Regions from separate parts of the Variovorax sp. P1_G12 genome, predicted to be linked through region 1. Evidence: predicted binding sites of a transcription regulator. Region 1 holds the regulator's gene; each other region holds the start of a gene.
What was found. Region 1 encodes LexA, which represses DNA repair genes until DNA is damaged. Its sites were predicted from a motif close to ACTGTATNNNNATACAGT; they were not measured.
Positions count from the first base shown of each region.

Region 2: a site for LexA is predicted at 1,851-1,868, ahead of recA (recombinase RecA). Genes of this name have one in related genera too.
Region 3: a site for LexA is predicted at 1,653-1,670, ahead of AC1D2O_RS17195 (PA0069 family radical SAM protein). Genes of this name have one in related genera too.
Region 4: a site for LexA is predicted at 1,753-1,770, ahead of AC1D2O_RS26915 (ATP-dependent helicase). Genes of this name have one in related genera too.

Region 1 is NZ_JBFUBW010000001.1:178,243-182,413, reverse strand. Features, by position in the region: gene AC1D2O_RS00935 (D-2-hydroxyacid dehydrogenase family protein) at 1-1,008, opposite strand; gene AC1D2O_RS00940 (MFS transporter) at 1-4, opposite strand, end outside; gene AC1D2O_RS00930 (hypothetical protein) at 1,127-1,465, opposite strand; gene lexA (transcriptional repressor LexA) at 1,614-2,288, opposite strand; gene AC1D2O_RS00920 (asparaginase) at 2,363-3,352, shown strand; gene AC1D2O_RS00915 (hypothetical protein) at 3,357-3,773, shown strand; gene AC1D2O_RS00910 (DUF6152 family protein) at 3,792-4,171, shown strand, end outside.
Region 2 is NZ_JBFUBW010000012.1:174,779-178,949, reverse strand. Features, by position in the region: gene AC1D2O_RS16185 (sensor histidine kinase N-terminal domain-containing protein) at 1-511, opposite strand, end outside; gene AC1D2O_RS16180 (response regulator) at 596-1,270, opposite strand; gene AC1D2O_RS16175 (MarR family winged helix-turn-helix transcriptional regulator) at 1,300-1,785, opposite strand; gene recA (recombinase RecA) at 1,930-3,042, shown strand; gene recX (recombination regulator RecX) at 3,053-3,502, shown strand; gene argC (N-acetyl-gamma-glutamyl-phosphate reductase) at 3,623-4,171, opposite strand, start outside.
Region 3 is NZ_JBFUBW010000013.1:158,157-162,327, reverse strand. Features, by position in the region: gene AC1D2O_RS17200 (gluconokinase) at 1-458, opposite strand, end outside; gene AC1D2O_RS17195 (PA0069 family radical SAM protein) at 544-1,638, opposite strand; gene AC1D2O_RS17190 (DOPA 4,5-dioxygenase family protein) at 1,760-2,116, shown strand; gene AC1D2O_RS17185 (glutathione S-transferase) at 2,136-2,792, opposite strand; gene AC1D2O_RS17180 (polyhydroxyalkanoate depolymerase) at 2,896-4,113, shown strand; gene AC1D2O_RS17175 (LysR family transcriptional regulator) at 4,110-4,171, opposite strand, start outside.
Region 4 is NZ_JBFUBW010000027.1:104,894-109,064, reverse strand. Features, by position in the region: gene AC1D2O_RS26925 (5'-methylthioadenosine/adenosylhomocysteine nucleosidase) at 1-493, shown strand, start outside; gene corA (magnesium/cobalt transporter CorA) at 585-1,571, opposite strand; gene AC1D2O_RS26915 (ATP-dependent helicase) at 1,783-3,903, shown strand.

The sequences.
Region 1 (4,171 bases):
TCAACGGCGGACCTGCAGCGCGCCGGGGTTGACGATGTTGGTGGGGTTGCCCTTGATGAAGCTGACGACGTTGTCGAAAGCCTGGCCGAAGTACATCTCGTAGCTGTCCTGCTCGACGTAGCCGATGTGCGGCGTGCAGATGCAGTTCTCGAGCCGCAGCAGCGCATGGCCCTGCAGCGGCGGCTCGCTCTCGAAGACGTCGATCGCCGCCAGCCCGGGCCGGCCGCGGTTGAGTGCCGCCAGCAGCGCATCCTGCTCGACCAGTTCGGCGCGCGAGGTGTTGACGAACAATGCGGTCGGCTTCATGCGCGAGAGATCCTCGAGCGTGACCAGGCCCCGCGTCTCGTCGGTCAGCCGCAGATGCACCGACAGCACGTCGGCCGCGGCAAAGAAGGTCTCGCGGTCGGACGCGACCTGGAAGCCGTCGGAGCGTGCCTTGGCACAACTCTGTTCGCGGCCCCAGATCACGACCTGCATGCCGAATGCCTGGCCGTAGCGCGCCACCAACTGGCCGATGCGCCCGTAGCCCCAGATGCACAGCGTCTTGCCCTTGAGCACCGAGCCGAGACCGAAATTCGGTGGCATCGAGGCCGATTTGAGGCCCGCCTGCTGCCAGGCGCCATGTTTCAGGTTGCTGATGTACTGCGGCAGCCGGCGCATCGCGGCCATGATCAGGGCCCAGGTCAGTTCGGCCGGTGCCAGCGGCGAGCCCGAGCCCTCGGCCACGGCGATGCCCTGCTCGGTGCAGGCGTTGACGTCGACATGGCTGCCGACCCGGCCGGTCTGCGAGATCAGCTTGAGCTTGGGCAGCTTCTCGATCAGTTGCCTGGAGATCTGGGTGCGCTCGCGGATCAACACGATCACATCGGCGTCCTTCAGGCGCACCGAGAGTTGGCCAATGCCCTTGACCGTGTTGGTGTAGACCTTGGCCGCATAGGCGTCGAGCTTGGAGGCGCAGCTCAGCTTGCGCACCGCATCCTGATAGTCGTCGAGGATCACAATGTTCATGGCGTGCCATTGTGCCTCGCACGACCGGGATGCTGTGTCGGCGTATCTCGACTTGTCTGCTGCATCGGCCCGGATTGCCGGCGCCTGCTCGACGCCGGCATCCGCCTCGCGGGCGGGCTCAGTGCATGTGGGCCGGCCGGGGCGTGGCCTCGGCGGCCTCCAGCGCCACCAGGCGGTCGAGCTCCGCACACACATCCGCCATGCGGCCCGAGATCACCACACGACCGGCGGCCCGGCCCGGCTGTTGCGCGTCGACCGTCCGGACGACGCGCAGGGGGCGTGCCGGCGCACCTGCGGCCGCCGGAGCGCCCTGGCGAAGCCCGCAGCTGGGACGAACGCCGACGTAGCGCAGGCCCGATGACATCGTGCGGCCCGGACGGCGCCGTGGCATCCAGCGGTTGGCCAGCGACTGCAGCGGCGTCAGAAGATCAGCAATGCTGAGGAGAGCGATTCCCATGTGAACTCCAGAAAAATCAGAGGTTGAACACAGGCAGGATTGCTTTCATCGGCCTCGACAGGGTGATGGCTCTTCGCGCCATACGCCCGCCACCTGTTGCGGCCGGATCGGATGCGCATGCGTGACCGCAGGCGCGGAACTGGCCGGCTTACATCAGCATCGTGTTGCGGATCAGGCCGACCGCCAGGCCCTCGATTTCGAAGGGCTCGCCGGGCTGGACCACGATCGTGGGGTAGTCGGGGTTCTCGGCGTGCAGCTCGATGACCTGCTTGTTGCGCTTCAGGCGCTTGACCGTGACTTCGTCTCCCAGCCGCGCCACGACGATCTGGCCGTTGCGGGCTTCCTTGGTGGCCTGGACCGCCAGCAGGTCGCCGTCCATGATGCCGGCGTCGCGCATGGACATGCCACGCACCTTGAGCAGGTAGTCGGGTTGGCGCTGGAAGAGGGTGTTCTCGACGTAGTAGGTCTTGTCGACGTGTTCCTGGGCGAGGATCGGCGATCCGGCGGCGACGCGGCCGATCAGCGGCAATGCCAGCTGTGCCATGCCCGGCAGGGAGAGCGAGAACTGGTTGTTGCGGGATTCGTTGAGGGAGCGCAGTGCGTCGCCCTTGAGCCGGATGCCACGCGAGGTGCCGCTCACGAGCTCGATGACACCCTTGCGCGCCAGCGCCTGGAGATGCTCTTCGGCTGCGTTGGCCGACTTGAACCCGAGTTCGGCGGCGATCTCGGCCCGCGTGGGGGGCGCACCGGTGCGTGCGATGGCGCTCTGGATCAGATCCAGAATCTGCTGCTGGCGGGCTGTAAGCTTGACTGCGAACTGCATGGTGACTCCTGACGGGGTACTGGCTAAACGTCCAGTACCTGTATTTTTAACCAGTTTTGAAAAGTTGGCAAGCCATGGACCCCATCTCCCTGAACCGTGAGCGCCGCGTGATCGTCCTGGGCACCGGCGGCACCATCGCCGGGCGTGCCGGCACTGCGAGCGACAACATCGGCTACACCGCCGGCGAGGTCGGCGTCGCCGATCTGCTGCACGGCATCGACGCTCCTGCTGGCATCGGGCTCGAGGCCGAGCAGGTGTCGCAGGTCGACAGCAAGGACATGGGCGTCGCCATCTGGCGGACGCTGGCGCAGCGCTGCGCCCACTGGCTCGCAGAGCCGGATGTGGCGGGCATCGTCATCACGCACGGGACCGACACGCTGGAGGAAACCGCGTTCTTCCTCCAGTCGGTGCTGGCGCCTTCGAAGCCGGTGGTCCTGACCTGCGCGATGCGGCCGGCCAGCGCCCTTGCACCCGACGGACCACAGAACCTGCGCGATGCCATCGTCGTTGCCGCGACGCCGCAGGCGTGCGGCGTGGTCGCCGTCTGCGCGGGGACCGTTCACGGCGCCCTCGAGGTCCGGAAGGTCCATACCTACAGGCTCGATGCCTTCGATTCGGGCGATGCCGGCCCGCTGGCCTATGTCGAGGAAGGCACGGTGCGCCTGCTCAGGTGCTGGCCGGCAGGCGACCCGGCCGCCCGAGCCGTCTTCGATCGCATGGCGGGCGCGGCGACCTGGCCCCGCGTGGAGATCCTCGCGAGCCATGCCGAAGCGCGCGGCACCCTCGTCGATGCGCTGCTCGAGGAGCGCCGGCGCGGCGCCGTCGAGCCGGTGCAGGGGATCGTGCTGGCCGCGACCGGCAATGGCACGCTGCACCACGCGCTGGAAGCCGCGGCGCTTCGGGCGCAGGCCGAGGGCGTGGCGGTGGTGCGCGCGACGCGCTGCGCCGAAGGGCGGATCCTGCCGAGACCCGACCAGCGGCTGCGCGACGCCGGGGCGCTGAGTCCGGTCAAGGCGCGGATCGCGCTGATGCTCGAACTGCAGGCGGCCGGCCCGGCCGCCTGACCCCATGCTCGACGCGCTGCGCACGATCCCTTGGGCCTATCCGGCGCTCGAGGTCGCGCACATCGTCGGCATCGCGCTGCTCCTGGGCAATCTGGTGGCGCTCGAGGTTCGGGTGTTCGGCCGTGCGGCCGCCTTGCCGATCATGGGGCTGGCCAGGCTGTCGCTGACCATCGCGCTGACGGGCTTCGCGCTCGCGGCAGCCAGCGGATCTCTGATGTTCGCCACTCAGCCCGCAGAGCTGCTCGCCAACCGCGTGTTTCTGGTGAAGATGGGGCTGTTGCTCGTGGCCGGCTGCAACGCGCTGTGGTTCCACGGCCGCCGCTCGCTGGCGAAACTTGACTGGCTGGCGCGGGTACAGATGTTGTCGTCCACTGCGATCTGGCTGGCCGTCGTGTTCTGCGGCCGCTGGATCGCCTACTGAGCGAAAGGAGCCCCCTGCATGAAACGTCGCAGCCTGATGTTCGCCGTTGCAGCGCTGCCCGCAGCGATGCCGTTCGCCTGGGCCCACCACGGATGGAGCAGTTTCGACCAGGACCGGCCGCTCTACCTGGAAGGCAAGGTGGTGAGCGCGCGCTGGCAGAACCCGCACGCCGAGCTGGTGATCGAAGTACCGCCCGACCTCAAGACGCCCGGCGACCTGTCGAAACGCGAATTGCCGGCGCAGAGCGCCCCGGTCGACGGCCCCGGCCTGCTGGCGAAGGCCACGGTGCCGCGACGCAAGGACCGTCAGTGGGAACTCGAGCTGGCGCCGCTGACGCGGATGGAGGCCTGGAAGGTGCGCGAGATCCAGCCGGGGACCCCTGTCTCGGCTGTCGGTTT
Region 2 (4,171 bases), on a different contig from region 1:
CCAGCCAGATCAGCAGCACCGCCAGCGGCAGAATCGCGAATTGCGGCAGCAGCACGCCCTTGATGATCTCGGTGGCCAGCACCGACTGCTTCTCGCGCGTCTCGGCCACCTGCAGCAGCGCGAACGGCGCGTCGGGCGTGCTGCCGGCGACCCAGAGCGAGGCGATCCGCACCGTGCGTCCGTGCATCTGGCCGTCGCGCAGGTAGACCACGCCCGGCACCGGCGGGTCGTCCGTGCCCGGGAAGGGCACGTCGCGCTCGCCGCTCAGCAGCGTGCCGTGGCCGTCGAGCAGCTGGTAATAGACCTGGTCGATGTCATCGCTGCCGAGGATCTCGCGCGCCGGCTGCGGCAGCACGAACTTGATCTGGCCGTTGTCCGCGTCGACCAGCCGGGCCAGGGTCTGGATGTTGGATTCCAGCGCCCGGTCGAAGGGCGCGTTCGCGATGCCCTGCGCCACCAGCCAGGTGACGCCGATGCTGACCGGCACCAGCAGCAGCAGCGGCGTGAGCATCCAGTCGAGGATCTCGCCGAAGAGAGAGCGCTGCGCGCGCTGAAAGAGTTTTACCAAGCGTCTGGCCGGACGGAGCGGGACCGGCTACGAGGGGATCTTCTCGAGGCAATAGCCGAGCCCGCGCACCGTGGCGATGCGCACCGGCCCCTTCTCGATCTTCTTGCGCAGGCGGTGGATGTAGACCTCGATCGCATTGAGGCTCACCTCCTCGCCCCATTCGCACAGGCGCTCGACCAGCTGGTCCTTGCTCACCAGCCGTCCGGCGCGCTGCAGCAGCACCTCGAGCAGGCCGAGCTCGCGCGCCGACAGCTCGAGCATCTTGCCGTCGAAGGTCGCGACCCGGCCGGCCTGGTCGTAGACCAGCGGGCCGTGCTTGATCGCGTTGCTGGTGCCGCCCATGCCGCGCCGCGTGAGGGCGCGCACCCGCGCCTCGAGTTCCTGCAGCGAGAAGGGCTTGGCCATGTAGTCGTCGGCGCCGTAGTCCAGGCCCTTGACCCGTTCCTCCACGCTGTCGGCCGCGGTCAGCACCAGCACCGGCAGCTGAGAGCCGCGGGCGCGCAGCCGCTTGAGGATCTCGAGGCCATGCATGTTGGGCAGGCCGAGGTCGAGAATCAGCAGGTCGAACTCCCGGTTGGTCATCAGCGCGGCATCGGCCTGCGAGCCGGTCGCGACGTGGTCGACCGCCGAACCCGAGGTGCGCAGGCTGCGCAGCAGGGCATCGGCCAGCACCTGGTCATCTTCCGCAATGAGTATCCGCATGGTGCCGTGCCTCCAGACAACTTGGAATTCTAGGCCGCCGCGTACGCCTCGAGTCCAATGGTTACCACGGTGGCGATCTCGCTGCCGACGCTGGCGCGGAACTCCTCCTCGGCCTGCGCCACGGCGCTGCGGAAGGCTTCGAGCCAGGCCAGGCCGTCGGTGGTGAACAGCACCCGCCGCGCCCTGGCATCGAGCGGATCGGGCCCGCGCTGCACCAGCCCCCAGGCCTCGCACTGGTCGACCAGTGCGCCCATCGCCTGCTTGGTCATGCCGGCCCGCTCGGCCAGTTCGGTTAGCCGCGAGCCGTCGCGCGCCAGATGGCGCGTGATGTGGATGTGGGCGGCGCTCACCTGCGCGCGCGCCGCGAGGTTCGACAGCGCCAGCGGCACCCCGGCGTCATGCGCCATCAGCGCCAGCACCCGCTCGTCGAAGCGCCGCATCGCGTGGCCCAGCAGTCGGCCCAGGTGGGTCTGGCGCCAGGTGTCGTGGTCGATCGGAAATTGCGTGCCGGACATGACAGTCGATAGTAAAGCAAACTGACCAAAAATTGGATTTTTCTGGATCAATACGCCTCTACACTACTGTTCAAGCATCCAGCCTGTAATTAAAAGCAGCGGGATGAATTTCCCGCAACCCGTTGATATTCAAGGAGTTCTCACATGGACGCAGTCGTCAAAGGCGCAAGCATCTCGGTCGCCAACAGCGAAAAGGCCAAGGCCCTCCAGGCCGCGCTGGCCCAGATCGAAAAGCAGTTCGGCAAGGGCACGATCATGCGGCTCGGCGAAGGCGAGGCGCTGGAAGACATCCAGGTGGTCTCCACCGGCTCGCTGGGCCTGGACATCGCGCTCGGCGTCGGCGGCCTGCCGCGCGGCCGCGTGATCGAGATCTACGGTCCTGAATCCTCGGGCAAGACCACGCTCACCTTGCAGGTCATCGCCGAGATGCAGCGCCAGGCCGGCACCTGCGCCTTCGTCGATGCCGAGCATGCGCTCGACGTGCAATATGCCCAGAAGCTCGGCGTCAACCTCTCCGACCTGCTGATCAGCCAGCCCGACACCGGCGAGCAGGCGCTCGAGATCGTCGATTCGCTGGTGCGCTCGGGTGCGGTCGACCTGATCGTGGTCGACTCGGTCGCCGCGCTCACCCCCAAGGCCGAAATCGAAGGCGAGATGGGCGACTCGCTGCCCGGCCTGCAGGCCCGCCTGATGAGCCAGGCGCTGCGCAAGCTCACCGCCACCATCAAGAAGACCAACTGCATGGTCATCTTCATCAACCAGATCCGCATGAAGATCGGCGTGATGTTCGGCTCGCCCGAAACCACCACCGGCGGCAATGCGCTGAAGTTCTACGCCTCGGTGCGGCTGGACATCCGCCGCATCGGCACCATCAAGAAGGGCGACGAGGCGATCGGCAACGAGACCAAGGTTAAGGTGGTCAAGAACAAGGTCAGCCCGCCCTTCAAGACGGCCGAGTTCGACATCCTGTTCGGCGAGGGCATCAGCCGCGAAGGCGAGATCATCGACATGGGCGTCAATGCCAAGATCGTCGACAAGTCCGGCGCCTGGTACGCCTACAACGGCGAGAAGATCGGCCAGGGCCGCGACAACGCGCGCGAATTCCTGCGCGAGAACCCCGAGCTGTCGCGCGAGATCGAGAACAAGGTGCGCGAATCGCTGGGCATTCCGCTCTTGGCCGAGGCGGTGGCGAGCGCCGACGCGGCGGTCGAGAAGGCCGACAAGCCCGAGAAGGCCGAGAAGGCTGACAAGAAGTAACCCGGCCGCCATGGCTTTCAGTGCGCCGTCGCTCAAGGGGCGCGCCCTGCGCCTCTTGAGCCAGCGCGAGCATTCGCGCGCTGAACTCGAGCGCAAGCTCAAGAAATACGAGGAAGAGCCCGGCACCCTGGCCCGGGCCCTCGACGAGCTGGCCGCCAAGGATTTCATCAGCGAGGCGAGGGTGGTGCAGTCGGTGCTGCACCAGCGCGCGGCCCGCATGGGCGCGGCGCGTGTGCGCCAGGAATTGCTGCACAAGGGCATCGCGCCCGAGGCGGTCGCCGAGGCGGTCGCCGGCCTGCAGGGCAGCGAGTTCGATCGCGCGCTCGAAGTCTGGAAGCGCCGCTTCGGCGAGCTGCCGCAGGATGCGACCGAACGCGCCCGCCAAGTTCGGTTCCTGATGGCGAGGGGATTCGCCGGTGCCATCGTGGCCAAGGTCCTGCGGCACGACCCCGAAGAATAGGCCGGCGCAGCCCGGCCTTGTTGGTGAAACACCGCGGAACCGGCTTTGCCGGGCCGCCGGTGTTGCCCCCGGTAGGGGGTGGGCGCCCGGACACGAAGTGCCGGGCAACCTGGGGGCGAGCTACAGATTCAGCATCAATTTCAGGTTCTGCACCGCGGCGCCGCTCGCGCCCTTGCCCAGGTTGTCCAGCCGCGCAATGACCACCGCATGGCGATGGTCCTCGTTCGGGAACACGCGGATCTCGAGTTCGTTGGTGTCGTTGAGCGCCAGCGCGTCGATCTTGCCGTCGGCCGTGGGCGGCAGCACCTTCACGAAGCGTTCCGGCGTATTGCTCTTCGCGTAGTGCGCAGCCAGCGCATCGTGCAGGTGCGCCGCGGTCGGGCGGTCGGGCAGGTCGTCCAGGTGCAGCGGCAGCTGCACCAGCATGCCCTGCTTGAAGTTGCCGACCGAGGGGATGAAGACCGGCCGGCGGGTCAGGCCGGTGTACTTCATGATCTCGGGGATGTGCTTGTGCTTGAGCCCCAGCGCGTAGGTCTCGAACAGCGGCGCCTCGCCTTTTTCGTAGGCCTCGATCATGGTCCGGCCGCCGCCCGAATAGCCGCTGACCGAGGGCAGGGCGATGGGAAAGTCCGGCGGCAGCAGCCCGGCGTCGACCAGCGGGCGCACGAT
Region 3 (4,171 bases), on a different contig from region 1:
GCTCGCACGCGCGCCACCAGCTCGGGCATCGGCGCCGTGGCGTCCACCTCCAGCACGCCGGGTTCGCCGACCGGGGATTCCAGCGTCGCGAACTGGTTGGCGACCAGGCTGGCCGGAAACATGTGCGCGCCGGCGCGCGCCGCCACGCGACGCTCGGCCTCCTCGCGCGTCAGCGCCATGAAGACGAAGCGCAGGCCCGGAACAGCGGAGCGCAATCGCTCGCGGTAGTCGCGCTTGAGGGCCGAACAGGTCAGCACCGCCCCACCCCGGTGACGCGCCATTTCAAGGCCCAGCGCGGTGAGCCAGCCTGCACGGTCGGCGTCGGTGAGCGCAATTCCGGCTCGCATCTTGGCAACGCTTTCGGGCGAATGGAAGTCATCGCCTTCGATCAGCGGCAGTTCCATGTCCCGCGCCAACGCGGCCCCGAGGCTGGACTTGCCGCAACCGGAAACCCCCATCACCACCCACCAGGGCGTCGTCGCTGGGGGGGGAACGCAATTTTTTGCCATTCACTGCATTGTGTAACCAAGTCGACCCATCCCGCTAGAACAGACTGCCCTGCCCCGCCGCGCCAGGTGGCCGGAACGCGCCGAGGTCGAGCGCGATGCGCTCGCGGTTGAAGCCGATGCGCCGGGTCGCCTTCTCGAAACGCTGGCGGATCAGGTCGGCCCACAGCCCGCTGCCCTTCATGCGGGTCGCGAAGTCGGCATCGTAGTCCTTGCCGCCGCGCATCTCGCGGATGCGCGCCATGATGCGGTCCGCGCGCTGCGGGTAGTGCAGCTCGAGCCATTGCTTGAACAGCGGCGCCACCTCCCACGGGAGCCGGATGACCGTATAGAAAGCGCAACGCGCTCCCGCCTCCCAGGCGGCCTCCAGCACCTGTTCCATGTCCTCGGTGACGAAGGGAATCTGCGGCGCCACGCTGACGCCGACCGGCACGCCCGCATCGGCCAGCGTGCGCAGGGTGCGCAGCCGCCGGTGCGGCGCGGCGGCGCGCGGCTCGAGCTTGCGCGCCAGCTCGCCGTCGAGCGTGGTGATCGTGACGTAGACCGCCGCCAACCGGTCGGCCGCCATCGGCGCGATCAGGTCGAGGTCGCGCTCGACCGCGCTCGATTTGGTGACCAGGCCGAAGGGATGGCGGGTTTCCTTCAGCAGTTCGATGACCGAACGCGTGAGCCGCAGCTCGCGCTCGATCGGCTGGTAGCAGTCGGTGGCGGTGCCGATCGCGATCTGGCTGGGACGATAGCCCCTGCGGCCGAGTTCGCTGCGGAGCACCTCGGCGATGTTGCGCTTGGCGATGAGCTTGGTCTCGAAATCGAGGCCGGGCGAGAGATTGAGGTAGCTGTGCGTGGGCCGCGCGAAGCAGTAGATGCAGCCGTGCTCGCAGCCGCGGTAGGGATTGAGCGATCGATCGAAGGGGATGTCGGGCGAATCGTTGTCGCTCAGCACCGACTTCACGTCCTCGAAGCGGACCTCGGTCGCCAGCGGCGGCAGGCCCTCGGACTCGGCCTCGCCTTCTTCCAGCGTGCCCCAGCCGTCGTCGAAGGCATCGCGAACGTCGCGCTCGAAGCGGTGCGGCAGGCGCGTGGCCGCGCCGCGGCCCTTGAGGGCATGCACGGGGATGAAGGTGTCGGCCATGGGGCGATCCGCATACTGTATGAAATCACAGTATTTCACCTTTTTACTCGAGATGCGGCAACCGGTTGTTAAGTTTCCGGCGCGGTGCAGCGCTAAGCTTGTCACTCTCATCGAGCCGCTCATGCCCCGCCGTCCCGAAAACCTCTACCCGCAGTACCACGCCCACATCTATTTCGGTCCCGGCACGGTCGCCCAGGCGCGCAAGATCGCCGAGGACGCGGGGCACGAACTGCTGGTCGTGGTCGGCCGGGTGCACGAGCGCCTGGTCGGCCCGCACCCGCACTGGAGCTGCCAGATCGCCTTCGATGCCGCCGAGTTCGACGAGGTCGTCGCGTGGCTGGACGGCCACCGCGGAGGCCTGGACGTGTTCGTGCACGGCGTCACCGGCAACGACTACCTGGACCACACCGCGCACGCCATGTGGCTCGGCAACGAGTCGCCGCTCGACCTGCGCATGTTCAGCCGCCCGGGCGGCTGAACCCCGCAGCGATCGGGCCTCAGAACTCGGCGTCGAGCTCGTCGATCTCGTCGGGCTCCTGCTTCGCCGCCTTGATCCATTCCTGCATCGCCGGCAGTTCCATGATGCGCTTGCAATAGCCGGCGCAGGCGGCGTCCAGCGTGACGTCGTAGGTGATGAAGCGCGTCACCACCGGCGCGTACATCGCGTCCGCCATGCACGGCTGCTTGCCGAACAGGTAGGGGCCGCCATGGGCCTGGAGGCATTCGCGCCAGATCGCGACCACGCGGTCGATGTCGGTCTGGGCGCGCGACCAGATCTTGAAGTTCGGGAACCGGGCCTTGATGTTCATCGGCAGCGAACTGCGCAACGAGCTGAAGCCGGAATGCATCTCGCCGCAGATCGCCCGGCAGATCGCCCGGGCCTCGGCATCGGCGGGCAGCAGCCCGGCCTTGGGCTTGATCTCGTGGAGGTACTCGCCGATCGCGAGCGTGTCCCAGACCTTGATGCGGCCGTGCTGCAGCGAGGGCACCAGCATCGAGGCCGACAGCAGCAGCATCTCGGCCTTCATGGCCGGATCGTCCGGCGGGATCACCTTCTCGCTGAAATCCAGCCCCGCAAGCCGGCACATCAACCAGCCGCGCAGCGACCACGCACCGTAGTTCTTGCTGCTGATGGTGAGGACGGGTTTGGCCATGGGGACGCTCCTGGGCTGCCGGATCGGCTCTGCGGGTGTGCAAGCCCCATGCCAGAACAGTGCACCGCGGCGGCTTGGCCCGCAACTTGCCTGCACTCCAGGCATGCTGTACCGGGCCTACCAAACACACACCGACCTGCTCTCGCCGTCCCGGCTCGCAGCCCAGTACCTCGGCAGCGGCGCGTGGCAGGCCCCTTCGGACCGCGGCGCCCGCCGCCGGATCGCGGCGGCCATGGAGGTCTATGCCCACATGCGGCTGACCCACACGCGGCCGGACTACGGCATCCAGAGCGTGGTGTGCGAGGGCGAGGAAGTCCCGGTGCACGAAGAGGTGGCGCTGGTCGCGCCCTTCGGCACGCTGCTGCACTTCCGCAAGAACACCAAGGCGGTGCAGCCCAAGGTGCTGCTGGCCGCACCACTGTCGGGCCATTTCGCGACACTGCTGCGCGAAACGGTGCGCACCCTGCTGCGCGACCACGACGTGTACCTGACCGACTGGCACAACGCGCGCGACGTGCCGCTGTGGAACGGCGGCTTCGGCCTGGACGACTACACGCTGCAGATCGTGAGTTTTCTCGAGGCGATCGGCCCCGGCGCCCACATGGTGGCGGTCTGCCAACCTTGCGTGGCGGCCCTGGCGGCCACCGCGCTGATGGCGGAAGACGGCCACCCGGCCTCGCCGCTGAGCCTGACCCTGATGGCCGGACCGGTCGACTGCCGCATCAACCCGACGGCCGTGAACAAGCTGGCGACCGACCGCCCGATCGGCTGGTTCGAACGCAACCTGATCAGCCGCGTGCCCTGGCCGCACGCCGGTGTGATGCGGCGCGTCTATCCGGGCTTCCTGCAGCTCAGCGCCTTCATGAGCATGAATCCGGACCGCCACAAGGAACAGTTCAGGAAGCTCTATCACCACCTGGTCGAAGGCGAACTCGAGCAGGCGGCCACGATCCGCGATTTCTACGACGAGTACCTGGCGGTCAACGACCTGCCGGCCGAGTTCTACCTGGAGACGGTGGCGCGCGTGTTCCAGACCTACGACCTGCCGCGCGGCGAGCTGACCGTCGGCGAGCGCAAGGTCGATCCGTCGGCGATCCGCCGCACCGCCTTGATGACCGTGGAAGGCGAACGCGACGACATCTGCGCGGTCGGCCAGACCGTGGCGGCCCAGGACCTCTGCCCGAGCATCCGCCCCTACCTCAAGACCCATCACCTGCAGGCCGGCGTCGGCCACTACGGCGTCTTCAGCGGCAGCAAGTGGAACGCCCAGATCTACCCCCGCGTGCGCGAGATGATCCACACGGCGCAAGAGCTGCACTAGGCCGGCGTCACCAGGGCGTGCCGCAGATGCGCGATCAGCGCCTGCGACACCACGTTGC
Region 4 (4,171 bases), on a different contig from region 1:
CGACCTCGACGCCTCGCCGATCTTCCCGAGGTACGAGGTGCCGCTGACCGGCCACGCCCGTTTCGCGGTCGACACCGCGATCGGCGATTCGCTCGCGGCGGTGGCCGCCGAGCTGCTGCGCGACCCGGTGGGCCTGCTGGGGCCGCAGGTGGTCGAGGACTTCGGCCTGGCCGCGCCGACGGTGCATCGCGGCTTGCTGGTGAGCGGCGACCGCTTCGTCTCGACCGCGGCCGAAAGCGCCGTGCTTCGCCGCGACCTGCCCGACGCGCTGGCGGTCGAGATGGAGGGCGCCGCGGTGGCCCAGGTGTGCCACGACTACGGCGTGCCCTTCGCCGCGGTGCGCACCATTTCCGATCGCGCCGACGACGAGGCGCATGGCGACTTCACGCGCTTCGTCTCGGCGGTCGCGAGCCGCTACAGCCTGGCCCTCGTCAGCGCCTGGCTCGCGACACTCTCGCCGCAACAAGAACCAGGCCCACCCAAGCCACTCTGATCGAGAGCACCCTCGGAACCGGCTCAGCCGGGCCGCTGGGTGCGCCCCTTGAGGGGAGGCGGCTACACGAAGTGAGCAAGCAACGGGGTGGTCACTTCAACCAGCCGCGCCGGCGGAAGTACCACATCGGCACCAGGGCGCTGGCGATCATCAGCACGACCGCATAGGCGTAGCCGTAGGTCAGATCGAGTTCGGGCATGAACTTGAAGTTCATGCCGTAGACGCTGGCGATCAGGGTCGGCGGCAACAGCGCCACGCTGGCCACCGAAAAGATCTTGATGGTCTTGTTCTGGTTGATGTTGATGAAGCCGACGGTCGCATCCATCAGGAAGTTGATCTTGTCGAACAGGAAGGCCGTGTGGTTGTCGAGCGATTCGATGTCGCGAAGAATCTGCCGCGCTTCCTCGAACTGCTCGGCGTTCAGCATCCGGCTGCGCATCATGAAGCTGACGGCACGGCGCGTGTCCATCACGTTGCGGCGGATGCGTCCGTTCAAGTCCTCCTGGCGCGCGATCAGGCCGAGCACCTCGCCGGCCAGCTCGTCGCTGACGTTGCCCGACAGCACCTTCTTGCCTGCCGATTCGAGCTCGTCATAGATGTTCTCGAGCGTGTCGGCCGAGTACTCGGCGTCGGCGTCGAACAGCTTCAGCAGCACTTCCTTGGCGTCCTCGATCAGCCCGGGGGCGCGCCGCGCGCGCATGCGCAGCAGGCGGAACACCGGCACGTCCTCGTCGTGGATCGAGAACAGCACGCCGCGGCTGCGCAACTCGACGTTGTGCTGGTTGAGGATGAAGGCCACGCGCACCGAGCGCGGGTTCTCGTCGTCGTCGATCAGGAAGTCGCTGCGGATGTGCAGTTCGCCGTTGTCTTCCTCGTAGAAGCGAGCCGACTCCTCGATGTCCTCGTCCATCGCGTCTTCGGGAATCGAAAGGCCGTAGTACTGCTTGATCCAGCGCTTTTCCTCGACCGTGGGCGATTCGAGATCGACCCAGATCGGCTGGAACTTGGAAAGCTCTTCGAGGGCCTCGATCTCTTCCTGGACGAGGCGGCCATTGGCAAGCGTGAAGATGTTGAGCATGGGCTCACTCCCGTGAAATGTCTGGCGGTTGGGCGAGGGGTGTGGGCGCTTTCAATTCCCTCGCCGACGACGCGTCAGAGGGGAAGTGAAAGCTGCCGAGACGGGTCGATTTCCATGCAGGAGTCTCCGGTTGCAGCGAGGCGCGATTATGTCATCCAGGCCGTGACGGCGTTGGCCTGAGGCTGGACGGACATACAGTACAGTTGCGGCGATGCAGCGCGTTGCGACACCCACTTCCCCCGGCGCCACGAGCCAGGCCGAACGGCTGGCGGAGGCGCTCGCGAAGCTCAACGACGCGCAGCGCGCCGCGGTGCTGCACGGCGTCGACGCCGCGCTCGAACCCGCGCAGCAGGACCCGCGGCCGCTGCTCGTGATCGCCGGCGCCGGCTCGGGCAAGACCAGCACGCTCGCGCACCGCGTGGCGCACCTGATCGCCGGCGGCGCCGACCCGCAGCGCATCCTGCTCCTGACCTTCTCGCGCCGCGCCGCGCAGGAGATGGAGCGCCGCGCGGGCCAAGTGCTGATGCGCGTGCTGGGCCTGGCTTCGCAGACGCCGCCGGCGCTGCCCTGGGCCGGCACCTTCCACGGCATCGGCGCACGGCTGCTGCGCGAGTACGCGGCACAGATCGGCTTGAGCGAGAACTTCACGATCCACGACCGCGGCGATGCCGAGGACCTGATGGGGCTGGTGCGCCACGACATCGGCCTGTCCTCCATGACCCGGCGCTTTCCGCAGAAGGGAACCTGCCTCTCGATCTATTCGCGCACCGTCAACACCTGTGCGCCGCTGGCCCGGGTGCTGAAGGAAGCCTTTCCCTGGTGCGCCGAATGGGAGGGCGAACTGAAGAAGCTGTTCGGCGCCTATGTAGCGGCCAAGCAGCAGCAACAGGTGCTCGACTACGACGACCTGCTGCTGTACTGGGAAGGCATGGTGGCCGAGCCCGCGCTGGCCGCCCAGATCGGCGCGCGCTTCGACCACGTGCTGGTCGACGAATACCAGGACACCAACCTGCTGCAGGCCGCCATCCTGCGCGCTCTCAAGCCCGATGGCCGCGGCCTGACGGTGGTGGGTGACGACGCCCAGTCGATCTATTCCTTCCGCGGCGCGACGGTGCGCAACATCCTCGACTTCCCGCATCAGTTCGCGCAGCCCGCGCGCGTCGTCACGCTGGAGCGCAACTACCGCTCGACGCAGCCGATCCTCGATGTGTCGAACGCCGTGATCGCGGCCGCCGCCGAACGCCATGCCAAGACCCTCTGGACCGACAAGCCCTCGGCCGGACGGCCGCAGTTGGTGCTGGTGCCCGACGAGGCCCAGCAGGCGCGCTTCGTCGCCGAACGCGTGCTCGCGCACCGCGAAGGCGGCCTGGCGCTGAAGTCGCAGGCGGTGCTGTTCCGCACCTCGAGCCACAGCGCCGCGCTCGAGCTGGAACTGGCGCGGCGCAACATTCCTTTCGTGAAGTACGGCGGCCTCAAGTTCCTCGAGGCCGCCCACGTGAAGGACCTGCTCGCGGTGCTGCGCTTCGCGCAGAACCCGCGCGGCCGCATGGCCGGCTTTCGCGTCACGCAGATGATCCCGGGCATCGGTCCCGTCACCTCGACGCGCCTGCTCGATGCGATGGCCGAGGCCGCCGATCCCGGCGCCGCGGTGCAGGCCTTCGTGCCGCCGGCCGCGGCGCAGGTCGAATGGGCCCGCTTCGCAGCCATCGACGCCGCCCTGCGCGATCCCGCGCTGGCCTGGCCGGCCGACATGGATCTCGCGCTGCAGTGGTATGTCCCGCACCTGGAGCGCCTGCACGACGATGCCGGCCTGCGCCGCGGCGATGTCGAGCAGCTCGCGCGGCTGGCCGCCGGCTATGCCTCGCGCGAGCGCTTCCTGACCGAACTCACGCTGGATCCGCCCGAGGCCACCAGCGACCGGCCCGGACCGCCGCTGCTCGACGAGGACTACCTGATCCTCTCGACCATCCATTCGGCCAAGGGGCAGGAGTGGAGCTCGGTCCACGTGCTCAACGTGGTCGACGGCTGCATCCCGGCCGACGTGGCGCAGGGCGCCCACGAACTCGAGGAGGAGCGCCGGCTGCTCTATGTCGCGATGACCCGCGCCCGCGACCACCTGCACCTGCTGGTGCCGCAGCGCTTCTACGTCACGCAGCAGGCGGTGCGCGGCGACCGCCACCTCTATGCCGGCCGCACGCGCTTCATCACCGCGGCCGATGCCGAGCTTTTCGAACGCCAGACCTGGCCGCCGCCGCCCGAGCGCGCGCCGCACGTGCCGCCGCCGGCCGCCACCATCGACCTCCTGAGCCGGATGCGGGCCAGCTGGCGCTGACCGGAAGCCCTTCGACTCGCGGGGTCGCTGGCGTTTGGGGCGGACCTGGGTTTGCTTCCAGTCGATCGGCTGCGGCTGCGTGCCCCGGGGCTCGCAAGCTATCAAATCGATAGCGTGTGACAAAGTTCCCTTGATCTGGCGCAGAGCCCTGGCACAGAGGGATTGCAATTCGATGACAGCATGGGCATAGTGAACCGAACCCTCTCGCTTCCCCCTCTCTTTTCTTCTCTTCCCTTCCCCTCATCCCCCTCTCGTTTCCCCCGGCTAC